Gemmatimonas sp.: one gene and its partner. The protein of the gene in region 2 binds, or shares a complex with, the protein of the main gene of each other region. Links are inferred from orthologs where the notes say so. Each region holds a gene or a part of one and is shown on either strand. Other genes may lie near its edges.

The links. The genes of interacting proteins can lie anywhere in the genome.
Region 1: rny (region 2) and RMP10_RS06100 share a complex: the UniProt entries of both Bacillus subtilis proteins name them as parts of the possible RNA degradosome complex. The link is inferred for Gemmatimonas sp. from one-to-one orthologs.

The regions. Positions count from the first base shown.
Region 1 is NZ_JANPLK010000019.1:49,107-54,022, forward strand. The notes cover bases 1,139-4,133. They hold RMP10_RS06100 (ATP-dependent 6-phosphofructokinase), read right to left. Parts: upstream 3,179-4,133; coding sequence 2,099-3,178; downstream 1,139-2,098. Other genes in these bases: RMP10_RS06095 (hypothetical protein), read right to left, coding at 1,139-1,807; RMP10_RS06105 (hypothetical protein), read right to left, coding at 3,241-3,474; RMP10_RS06110 (GspH/FimT family pseudopilin), read left to right, coding at 3,697-4,133. Also shown: RMP10_RS06090 (hypothetical protein), read left to right, coding at 1-814; more of RMP10_RS06095, read right to left, coding at 827-1,138; more of RMP10_RS06110, read left to right, coding at 4,134-4,152; RMP10_RS06115 (DEAD/DEAH box helicase), read right to left, coding at 4,202-4,916. UniProt on the Bacillus subtilis protein: Catalyzes the phosphorylation of D-fructose 6-phosphate to fructose 1,6-bisphosphate by ATP, the first committing step of glycolysis.
Region 2 is NZ_JANPLK010000043.1:41,095-45,871, reverse strand. The notes cover bases 1,070-3,925. They hold rny (ribonuclease Y), read left to right. Parts: upstream 1,070-1,632; coding sequence 1,633-3,219; downstream 3,220-3,925. Other genes in these bases: RMP10_RS11355 (bifunctional 5,10-methylenetetrahydrofolate dehydrogenase/5,10-methenyltetrahydrofolate cyclohydrolase), read left to right, coding at 3,209-3,925; RMP10_RS11365 (cell division protein ZapA), read left to right, coding at 1,070-1,381; RMP10_RS11370 (hypothetical protein), read left to right, coding at 1,070-1,073. Outside these bases: pheT (phenylalanine--tRNA ligase subunit beta), read left to right, coding at 1-643; more of RMP10_RS11370, read left to right, coding at 633-1,069; more of RMP10_RS11355, read left to right, coding at 3,926-4,093; xseA (exodeoxyribonuclease VII large subunit), read left to right, coding at 4,099-4,777. UniProt on the Bacillus subtilis protein: Endoribonuclease that initiates mRNA decay. Initiates the decay of all SAM-dependent riboswitches, such as yitJ riboswitch. Involved in processing of the gapA operon mRNA, it cleaves between cggR and gapA.

The DNA.
Region 1 (4,916 bases), on a different replicon or contig from region 2:
GATCGCCGGGATCTGCTTCCTCGCCCTGGCGTATGTCGGCGTCGTGCGTCGCGAACGACTGGCCGTGTATTGGGCGGCTGCCTGGGCGCTGCTGGTCGCGCGCTATGTGTGGAGCAGCGTGTGGGGCCTTCCGTATCCGTCACCGTGGATCGGGACGGCAGCCGCCATGCTGCGGGTGGGCTTCGCCATGACGATCCTGGCTGGCACCGTTGCACTGCGCGGCGATCGTTTCCGTGTGTGGCTCATTCCGGCTGTCGCCATCGGCGTGCCGTTAGCCACGGGGGTGCTCGGCTCCGTGATGCGCTCTGGCGATCAGAATCGCCTCAATCTCAGCGTGATGCTGTTGCTGTTGCTGATCGCCGCGTGGCGATTGGCCACGGCCAGTGCGTTGCCTCGCTTCGAGCGCGCTGCGTCATCCATCTCGCTCGCCGTGTACGGGCTGGCGTCGTTCACGGCATCGCAGCTCCCCGATGGCGGCGCCGCGCTGGGCCGGGTGACGATGCTGGCATGGGCGTCGCAGCTGCTGGTTGGGATCAGCATTCTCGCCACCTTCTTCCGGCTCTCGTACGACGCCGAACTGGCGGCACGGCGCACCGTTGAGCAGCGGCTCACGCAGGCCCTCAGCGGCTTCGTGCACATCTGCATGCACTGCAAAGCCGTTCGCGGCGAGCAGGATGCCTCGTGGCAGAAGCTGGAGACGTTCGTGGCCGAACGCACACAGGCCGTACTTTCGCACGGCCTGTGTCGTGATTGCGCTGAAGAGTACTTTCCCGACGAGACGAGCGGTCATTCGCCCGCGGTTGCCGGCGCATAAGCGGCCGAGCGCTTACCGCTGAATCAGCTTCACCCGCTGGCCGTTCTTGAAGATCTCGATGCGGTCGGCGCGTCCGTCGCGGTTCACGTCGGTCCAGACCTGCAGCAGTTCGTTGCTCTGATCAAGAAAGATCGCGCGCCACGGCACGCCGCCCCGTCCCTGATCAGGCACGCGCACGGTGAATTCGTTGGTACCGAGCCACTGCATGATGTCGCTGCTGGGCCGACCCTGCAGCACATCCGTCACCGAGCGCATGGGCGGCAGGACCTGCGGATAGGCGCGAGACGCGTACTCCGGCAGATCATCGCACCGACCATCCTTATCGAGATCGTTGCACACCGGCGGGCCATAGCGTTGGTCGTCGCACCAGCCGTCGCCGTCGCGATCGAGACACGTCGCCGAGCCGTATCCCGGTGGCCGGACGCCCGGCGCCTGCGCGAAGTAGCGCGGATCGTTCACCGCGCCCGGCACCACCACGCCGCCCGGCGTGATGTACCCGCCGTATGACCCTGTGGGCCCCTGCGGTGACACCGCGCTCCCCGGATACGACGAAGCCGGCGAAGAATTCGCCGGCTGATCACCGTGGAGCTGCGCGTCCGTAATTTTTTTCGCTTCCCAGGCGTCCCTCGCCCGCGGATCCGCCTGAGAGAGATCAGGCGGAATCAGCGGAGCGCCCTTCTTGTCGGTGGGTTTCGCGAACCCCTTGATCGGCAGATCCGGCTTCTTCCCCTTCGCCGCATCCTCACCGTAGATCACGCGCCCGTTCGCCGGCTTGTTCCGCACGGCACTGGCACAGTCGGTCGGCGCCGGCTGCTGCGCGGCCGGGACCCCTTCGACCCACACACGGCACATGCCAGCCGGCGGCCGATAGTCCTTGGGAATATCCGTTTTATCGTTTCTCTCGCTGCGACCCTGCGCGCTCGCGCGCTCCGCACCAAGCGTCAGGCTCAGTACGGCGGTCGTCGCCAGAATGCGCCAATTCATCTGAAACATGCCTTCCTCCTGCAGGACATCGCGCGCCGTCCACCACGGAGAGCATACGGACGTCCCGATGTCTTTCTAGGGCAGGGTCCATGCCACGACGGACCCGACCGTCGGCTGGCGCACTGCTGCGGTGTAAGTATCGGCACCACGGTACCCTACGGACAGGGGGAGGGATCGTGAGGTAACAGGCAGCGTCCGTAGGAGGGGACACTCACTGTCTTAAAAACAGTAAGGGGTATGGAGTACGGGGTATGGAGTGCGTGTTTCCCTACCCCCTACTCCCGACTCCCTACTTCGCTGTTAATCCCCAAACGAAATACCCATCATTCGGGCGGCCTGCACCACGTCATGGGCCGGGTCGACGCGCTTCGTTTCCTTGAGCACGTCGGCGATCGGGATGGTGACCAGGTGCGGCGACTGTAGCGCGACCATGTGACCCCAGCGCTTGTCGGCCACGGCCTGCACGGCTGCGGCGCCGAAGCGGGTGGCCAGCAGTCGATCGTAGCCGGTGGGTGATCCACCGCGTTGCAGATGTCCCAGCACCATGGAGCGGGTTTCCTTGCCCGTAATGCGCTGAATGTCGTACCCCATGCGTTCAGCGATCCCGCCCAGACGACGATCCTGCCCCGGTAGCGACGCGCCGATGATCGACTCCATACCACCCTTGGGCTTCGAGCCTTCGGCGACCACCACGATGCTGAAGCGCCGACCGGCCGCGTCCCGGTCCATGATCTTCTCACAGACTTTCTGAATCTCCCACTCGATTTCGGGAATCAGAATGACGTCGGCGGTCCCTGCCACTCCGGCGTGCAGCGCGATGAATCCGGCGTCACGCCCCATGACTTCCAGCACCATGACGCGATCGTGCGACTCCGCCGTCGTGTGCAGCTTGTCGATCGCTTCCATGGCCGTATTCACCGCGGTGTCGAAGCCGAACGTCGTCACCGTGCCGGGCACGTCATTGTCGATCGTCTTCGGCACGCTGATCACGCGCATGCCCTTGGCCGCCAGCTGCGCCGCAATCTTCAACGAGCCATCGCCGCCGATCGAGATGATCGCTTCGATGCCGAGATTGCGGGCATTCTCCACGAGCTCATCGGAGCGATCGACATTCTTCCACGTTCCGTCGGGCTGCAGAATCGGATACGCAAACGGGCTGCCGCGATTGGTCGTCTTGATGATCGTGCCGCCCTGATTGGCGATGCCGCGCACCGTCTCCTCGGTGAGAGGGACGATTTCGTCTTCGCCAAGGAGCCCGGCGTAGCCGCGCTTGATGCCAAGCACGTCCCAGCCGCGGGTTCGGGCGGAGAGCACTGCCGCCCGGATGACGGCGTTGAGTCCCGGAGCGTCGCCGCCGCCGGTGGAAATCGCTATCCGCATGTCAGAAGAGATGGATCGAGTGGTTGGGAGTGATCGCGATAATCTATCGCGTCATCACGCATTCAGGGCGTCGGGAATGCGGGTGCGCGCATCTGAACCCCGGCACCGGCAGCCAGTTGGCGCACGATGGTGTCTTGAGACGCGAGCACACCGCGCAGCGAGTCGATCTGCGCCTGCAGCATGGAATTCTCCTCGCGAAGCTCGCCCACGAGCGTACCGAGGTCCATCACCGCCTGTCCCGAATTCAGTTCGCTGGCCGGGCTGGGGATGCCGCCGCCGGCGGTGGCCGCAGGCAATGGCCGTGGTCGCAGACAGACTCGTGAGCGCGATGGCGATCAGGGTCGCGACCCGGCGAGGCCCGGCCAACCGGTCAGCGTTGCGAAGCGCATGGCGGCGTAGTTCGGATGACACCGTTCGACAACCTCGGAGTGATCGTGTGATCCAGCGCGACGAGCAACGCGATGCTTCACGATATCGTCGCCGCGCCTCATCCACGACACCCTGCGCCCATGTTACCGATGCACCTTTCGCGCCGCACCGACGGCCTGCGCCAACGTCGACGCGGCGCGACGCTGGTCGAGCAGCTGTGGCTGCTCGTGCTCACTGGCGCCCTCGCCGCGCTCGCGATCACGTCGGGGGGCAAGCTGTTCGCGGCCCTCGATGTGGCGATGGCTGCCCAGGAAACTGTCGACCTGCTCGCACTGGCGCGTGATCACGCCATTGCCACCGGCGGCCGGACTGCGGTGCGCTTCGATGTGACCGGCACGCGTGTCGTCGTGCACGCGGGCCGCGACACCATCGCCGTGGGCGACTTCCATGGCAGCGGACTCACGCTCGAGGCCACGCGCGACTCGCTCAGCTATGCGCCATCAGGATTGGGCGTGGGGGCCGCGAATCTGCGACTCGTTCTTAAGCGAAGCGCCCGAGCCGACACCATTACGGTGTCGCGTCTCGGGCGCGTGCAACGACGATAGCAACGGCCGACGCAACCGCCGACGCAACCGCCGACGCAACCGCCTCGAATCAGGTGCCGAAGTCGAAGCCCGGCACGCTCACGCGCGGAATTTCCTGACCGATGGTCCGCTCGATCGTGCGCACCATGCCGATGTCTTCGGCCGCCATGAAGGTGTAGGCATCGCCGGTGCTGGCGGCGCGGCCAGTACGGCCGATCCGGTGCACGTAGTCTTCCGGCTGCTGCGGTACGTCATAGTTGATCACGTGCGTGATGCCGGAGATGTCGAGACCCCGCTGCGCGATGTCGGTGGCCACCAACACGCGCAACTTGCCCGACTTGAAGTCTTCGAGCGCCGCCATGCGTTCGCGCTGGGACTTGTCGGCATGCATCGCGCCCGCCTTCACGCCGGCCTTCTCGAGATCCTGCACCACGCGATCGGCGCCGCTCTTCGTGCGCGTGAACACCAGCACCGAGTCGTGCGCCTTCTTCGTGAGCAGATGCACGAGCAGATCATTCTTGAGATGACGCGGTACCGGGTACACCGCGTGCGTCACCGTGGTCGCGGCCGACGAACGCCGACCGACCTGCACCACGACGGGCTTGCGGAGATACTTGCGCGCGAGCGCCTCGACCTCGGGCGGCATGGTGGCGCTGAACAGCAGCGTCTGCCGGTAGCGCGGGACCTGTTCGACGATGCGATTGAGCTGCGGCGCAAAGCCCATGTCGAGCATGCGGTCCGCTTCGTCGAGTACCAACGTCTCGAGATACGAGAAGTCGACGTTG
Region 2 (4,777 bases):
TCGTCGTCCGGCCCATTTCACCGAGCCACAGCCGCCGGCGTTCGACGTGTGGGATGCGAAGGAGATCGCCGTGCGCGTGCTGGCCGCGGCGTTCCCGGGCAAGGCGGCTACAGCAACGGCTGGCGCCGGGCCGGCCATCTGGACGCTCGCGGTCGAGGGCCTGGGGGAAGTTGGTACGGTCGAAGCGGTCACGCTGGACCGTCCGGTCTGGGCGAGTGAGGCATTCGGTATCGAGGTCGTCTTGGGTGTGATGCCGTCGGCCGACGTGGCGCCGCCGCGCGCCCACGAACACACGGCCGCTCCGATCGAGCGGGAATCTCCGGCCTCGGCCGGGATCCGATTCACGTCGCTCCCGACCACGCCAGCGGCCGAGATCGATCTGGCCCTGCTGGTGCCGGACGGCGTCGCGGCCGCCACGGTCGAGCAGGCGCTGCGCCGTGCCGGTGGTGAACTGCTCGAGCAGGTCGCGCTGTTCGACGAATTCCGCGGAGCCGGCGTGCCAGAGGCGCATCGGAGCCTGGGTTGGCGGTTGACGTTCCGCCATCCGGAGCGCACCCTGCGGGACAAGGAAATCGAAGGTCGGCGCGCCCGCCTGCTGGATCTCCTCGATAAGGAACTCGGTATCCGTCCACGTGCGTCCTGAAACTGCCGCGTTTCGCGAACTCGATACGCTCGTTCGTAACCTCAGCGACCAGCTGGCGGGGTACCGCCGGCGGGCGCTGTCGGCTGAGTCGCGCACGCGTGAACTCGAACAACTGGTGGCCGAGCGGGACGGGACACTGATCGAGGTGCGGGCGGATGCCCAGCGATCGAATCAGACGCGGGCGCTGCTCGAAGCCAAGGTTCGAGAGCTCGAGGCCAAAGCTGAGCTGGCCAGGGCGGAAGTGGTGCGTGTGCAGGCAGCCTTCGCGGCGGCGGCGGAGGCGGCCACGCCGCAGGCGGTCGACAGTGAACTGGCCCGTGAAAATGAGCGGCTGCGGACCCGCCTCGCCGAGGCTGGGGAAAAAACCACCCAACTGGGCGAGCGCGTGCGCTTTCTCCGTCAGCAGATCGGCCACGGAGCGGAGCGATGATCGACAGCAAGCTGGTGGTCAAAGTCCGGATCGTCGGCGAGGAGTACACGCTTCGAACCGAAGCCTCACCGGAGCATACCAAGGCGGTGGCGGAACACGTCGATCGGACAATCCGAGCCATCATGGGCGGGAGTTCCACGATGGAAACGCAAAAGGCGGCGATCCTGGCCGCGCTGCAGATCACCGACGAGCTGTTCCGCGAACGCTCGGCCGTTGAGTTGCTGACCACGGACATCAAACAGCTGGCCACCGATATTCGACCGCTGCTGCCTCCCGCCAAGCGTGGCGAGGACGGCAATCTGGTCTGAGCAGCGGCCCGTCAGCCGACAATGCGTGGGCGAGACGGTGGTCGTCTGGTGCTCCCCGTTGCGGGTCCCCCGACGCGTCCGTACGTTCTGAAAGTCAATGGCATGCGCGCACCCCTGTGCCGCGGCAGCGGAGGTCGCTCCCTCTCCGCCGGCCGCGGCGCATCGTGATAGTCGCCCGTGCCGTGCGCACGATAGATCTGCTGGAAAACGATCAAGAACCCGCGATCAACCGCGGTGGAGCATAGATCCTCATGGGCGAGATTCCCGCAGCGGCGCTAGTTGGCGCCCTTGGGTTTATCGCGGCTGTCGTCGCGTACGTTGTCGGACGACAGTCGTGGCGTAAAGTGGAGACGACCGAGCAACAGCGCGCCCTCGTCGTCGCCGAAGAGGGTGCAGTCCGCGTCATCGATGAGGCGAAGCGCGAGGCGGAGACGCTGAGGCGGGGCGCGATCGTCGCCGGTAAGGAGGAAGTCCTCCAGCTGCGGGAGTCGCACGAGCAGGATGTGCGGCAGCGCCGCGTCGAGCTCGAACGCGAGGAAAAGCGGGTACTCGAGCGCGAAGCCCAGCTGGATCGTGCGCGCGAGTCGCTCGAGAGCCGCGAGCAGGAAGTGCAGCGTCGGGGATCGGAGCTGGGGCGACGAGAGGCGGTCGCTACGTCAAAAGAACAGGAAATCGACAAACTCGTCGCTGACGAACGGCGCAAGCTCGAGCAGTTGGCGGGTCTCAGCGCGGATCAGGCGAAGGCCGAGCTGATTCGCCGGCTTGAGGACGAAGCGCTGGCGGATGCGGCCAGTCGGCTGCGCGAGATTCGCGAGTCCGCCAAGCGCAACGCGGACCGGGAGGCCAAGAAGATCGTGGCGCTCGCCGTGCAACGTGTCGCGGCCGAAACCACGGCCGAGACCACGGTATCGGCTGTATCCCTGCCGAATGACGAGATGAAGGGACGTATCATCGGCCGCGAGGGGCGGAACATCCGCGCCTTTGAATTGGCGACCGGTGTGGACGTGATCATCGATGACACGCCGGATACGGTGGTGGTGTCCTGCTTCGATCCGGTCCGTCGCGAGACGGCGCGCCTCGCGCTCGAGAAGCTCGTGAGCGACGGGCGCATCCATCCGGGGCGCATCGAAGAAGTGGTCGCGAAGGCTCGCAAGGAAGTCGAAGTCGCGATCATCGAGACCGGCGAGCAAGCCGCGTACGATGTCGGAGTGGCGGGACTGCACCCCGAGCTCATCAAGCTCATCGGCCGCATGAAGTGGCGTACCAGTTATGGCCAGAACATTCTGTCGCACTCCAAGGAAGTCGCGTGGCTGGCCGGCATGATGGCCGCGGAACTCGGGCTCGATGTCGCGCTCGCGAAGCGTGGCGCGCTGTTGCACGACATCGGTAAAGTGCTCACGCATGAGCACGAAGGCACCCATGTGCAACTCGGCGTCGAAGTCGCCACCAAATACGGAGAGAATCCGTTGGTGGTGAATTGTATCGCGGCCCACCACGACGACGTGCCGCACGAGAGTGAAGTGTCGGTGCTCGTGCAGGCCGGCGACAGCATTTCCGGTTCTCGCCCCGGTGCGCGGCGCGAGGCCTTCGAGACCTACGTGAAGCGGCTGGAGGGACTGGAGAAGATTGCGTCGAGCTATCGCGGTGTGGAGCGAGTGTTCGCCATCCAGGCCGGCCGGGAGATTCGCGTCGTCGTCACGCCGGAACAGGTGGACGACACGCGCATGACAGCGCTTTCGGAAGAGATCGCGCGTCGCATCGAGTCCGAGCTTCAGTATCCTGGGCAGATCAAAGTCGTGGTCATTCGAGAGAGCCGGGCGGTGGATTTTGCCCGCTGAACTGATCGACGGCAAAGCGATTGCGGCGAACGTGCGCGCCGATGTGGCGCGCGACGTGGTCGCGTTGCGCGCGCATGGGGTGGTGCCCGGGCTCACCGTGGTCCTTGTTGGCGACGACATGGCCAGCGCGACTTATGTGGGAGCCAAGGAGAAGGCGTCTCGCGAGGCCGGCATGACGGGAGGCACCATTCGTCTCCCGGCTGACACGACGCAGGACGCCTTGCTCGCGCTCGTGGCGCAGTTGAACGCGGACGAGGCGGTGCACGGGATTCTCGTGCAGATGCCCCTGCCGAAGCACATCGATCCCGATACGGTGATCCGGCATATCCGTCCCGACAAGGATGTCGATGGCTTCCACCCGGAGAACGTCGGCAAGCTGCTGATTGGACACACCGACGGCTTCGTGTCCTGCACCCCGGCGGGTGTGATCGAGCTGTTACTGCGCAGCGGCGTGCAGACGCGCGGCGCCGAAGTGGTGGTGGTCGGTCGCAGCAACATCGTCGGGAAGCCGATGGCTGCGCTGTTGGTGCAGGCGCGGGCCGGTGGTGACGCCACGGTCACGGTCTGTCACAGCCGCACGAAAGACTTGGCATCGCACACGCGTCGCGCCGACATCTTGATCGTGGCGGCCGGCCGCGCTGAAATGATCAGGGGGGACATGATCAAGCCCGGCGCGGTGGTGATCGACGTCGGCATGAACAGCGTGCCCGATGCCACGCGCGCCAAGGGCAGTCGCTTGTGCGGTGACGTGCATTTCGCGAGCGCCGTAGAAGTCGCGTCGCGGATCACGCCCGTTCCCGGTGGTGTCGGGCCGATGACCATCGCGATGTTGCTCCGCAACACCGTGCGTGCGGCCGAACGCACGGTGAGCTGAGTCTCGTGGCCGGGCGCCGCACGAGCGGATATCAGAGTTACGGTCCACCGGTGCCCTCCGACGAGGCACCGGGAAGCGCGCCGGAGTCGGCAATTGCCGTGCACACGCTGACCAGTGCAGCCAAGGATCTGATCGAGGGCGCCTTCCCGCCATTGTGGGTGCGCGGTGAGGTCAGTGATTTCAAGGCGCACCGGAACGGGCACTGGTATTTCGCCCTGCGCGATGCCGAGGCGCAGGTGAAGTGCGTCATCTGGAGTTCGGCCGCCAAGCGTATTCCGGCGCCGCCCGACGACGGCATGCAGGTGCTCGCCTACGGCCAGATGACGGTCTGGCCCGTGCGTGGAGACCTGCAATTTTCCGTGCGCGCGCTCGAGGCCGAAGGGGATGGCCTCTGGCGAAAGGCGCTCGAACGCACCCGGCTCAGCCTCGAAAAGGACGGCCTGCTCGATCCTGCCCGGAAGCGCGCGCTGCCGCCGTTCCCGCGGCGAATCGCCGTCATCACGAGCCCCGATGGCGCGGCGATGCACGACATCATCACCGTCGCGCGAGCCCGCAGCGCCGACGTGGAGATCGTGATCGTGGCCGCCAAGGTGCAGGGCGAGGGCGCGCCGGAATCGCTGGTGGCCGCGATCGAGCGCGTGAGCCGGTGGCAGGACGCCGACGTGCTCATCATCGGGCGCGGTG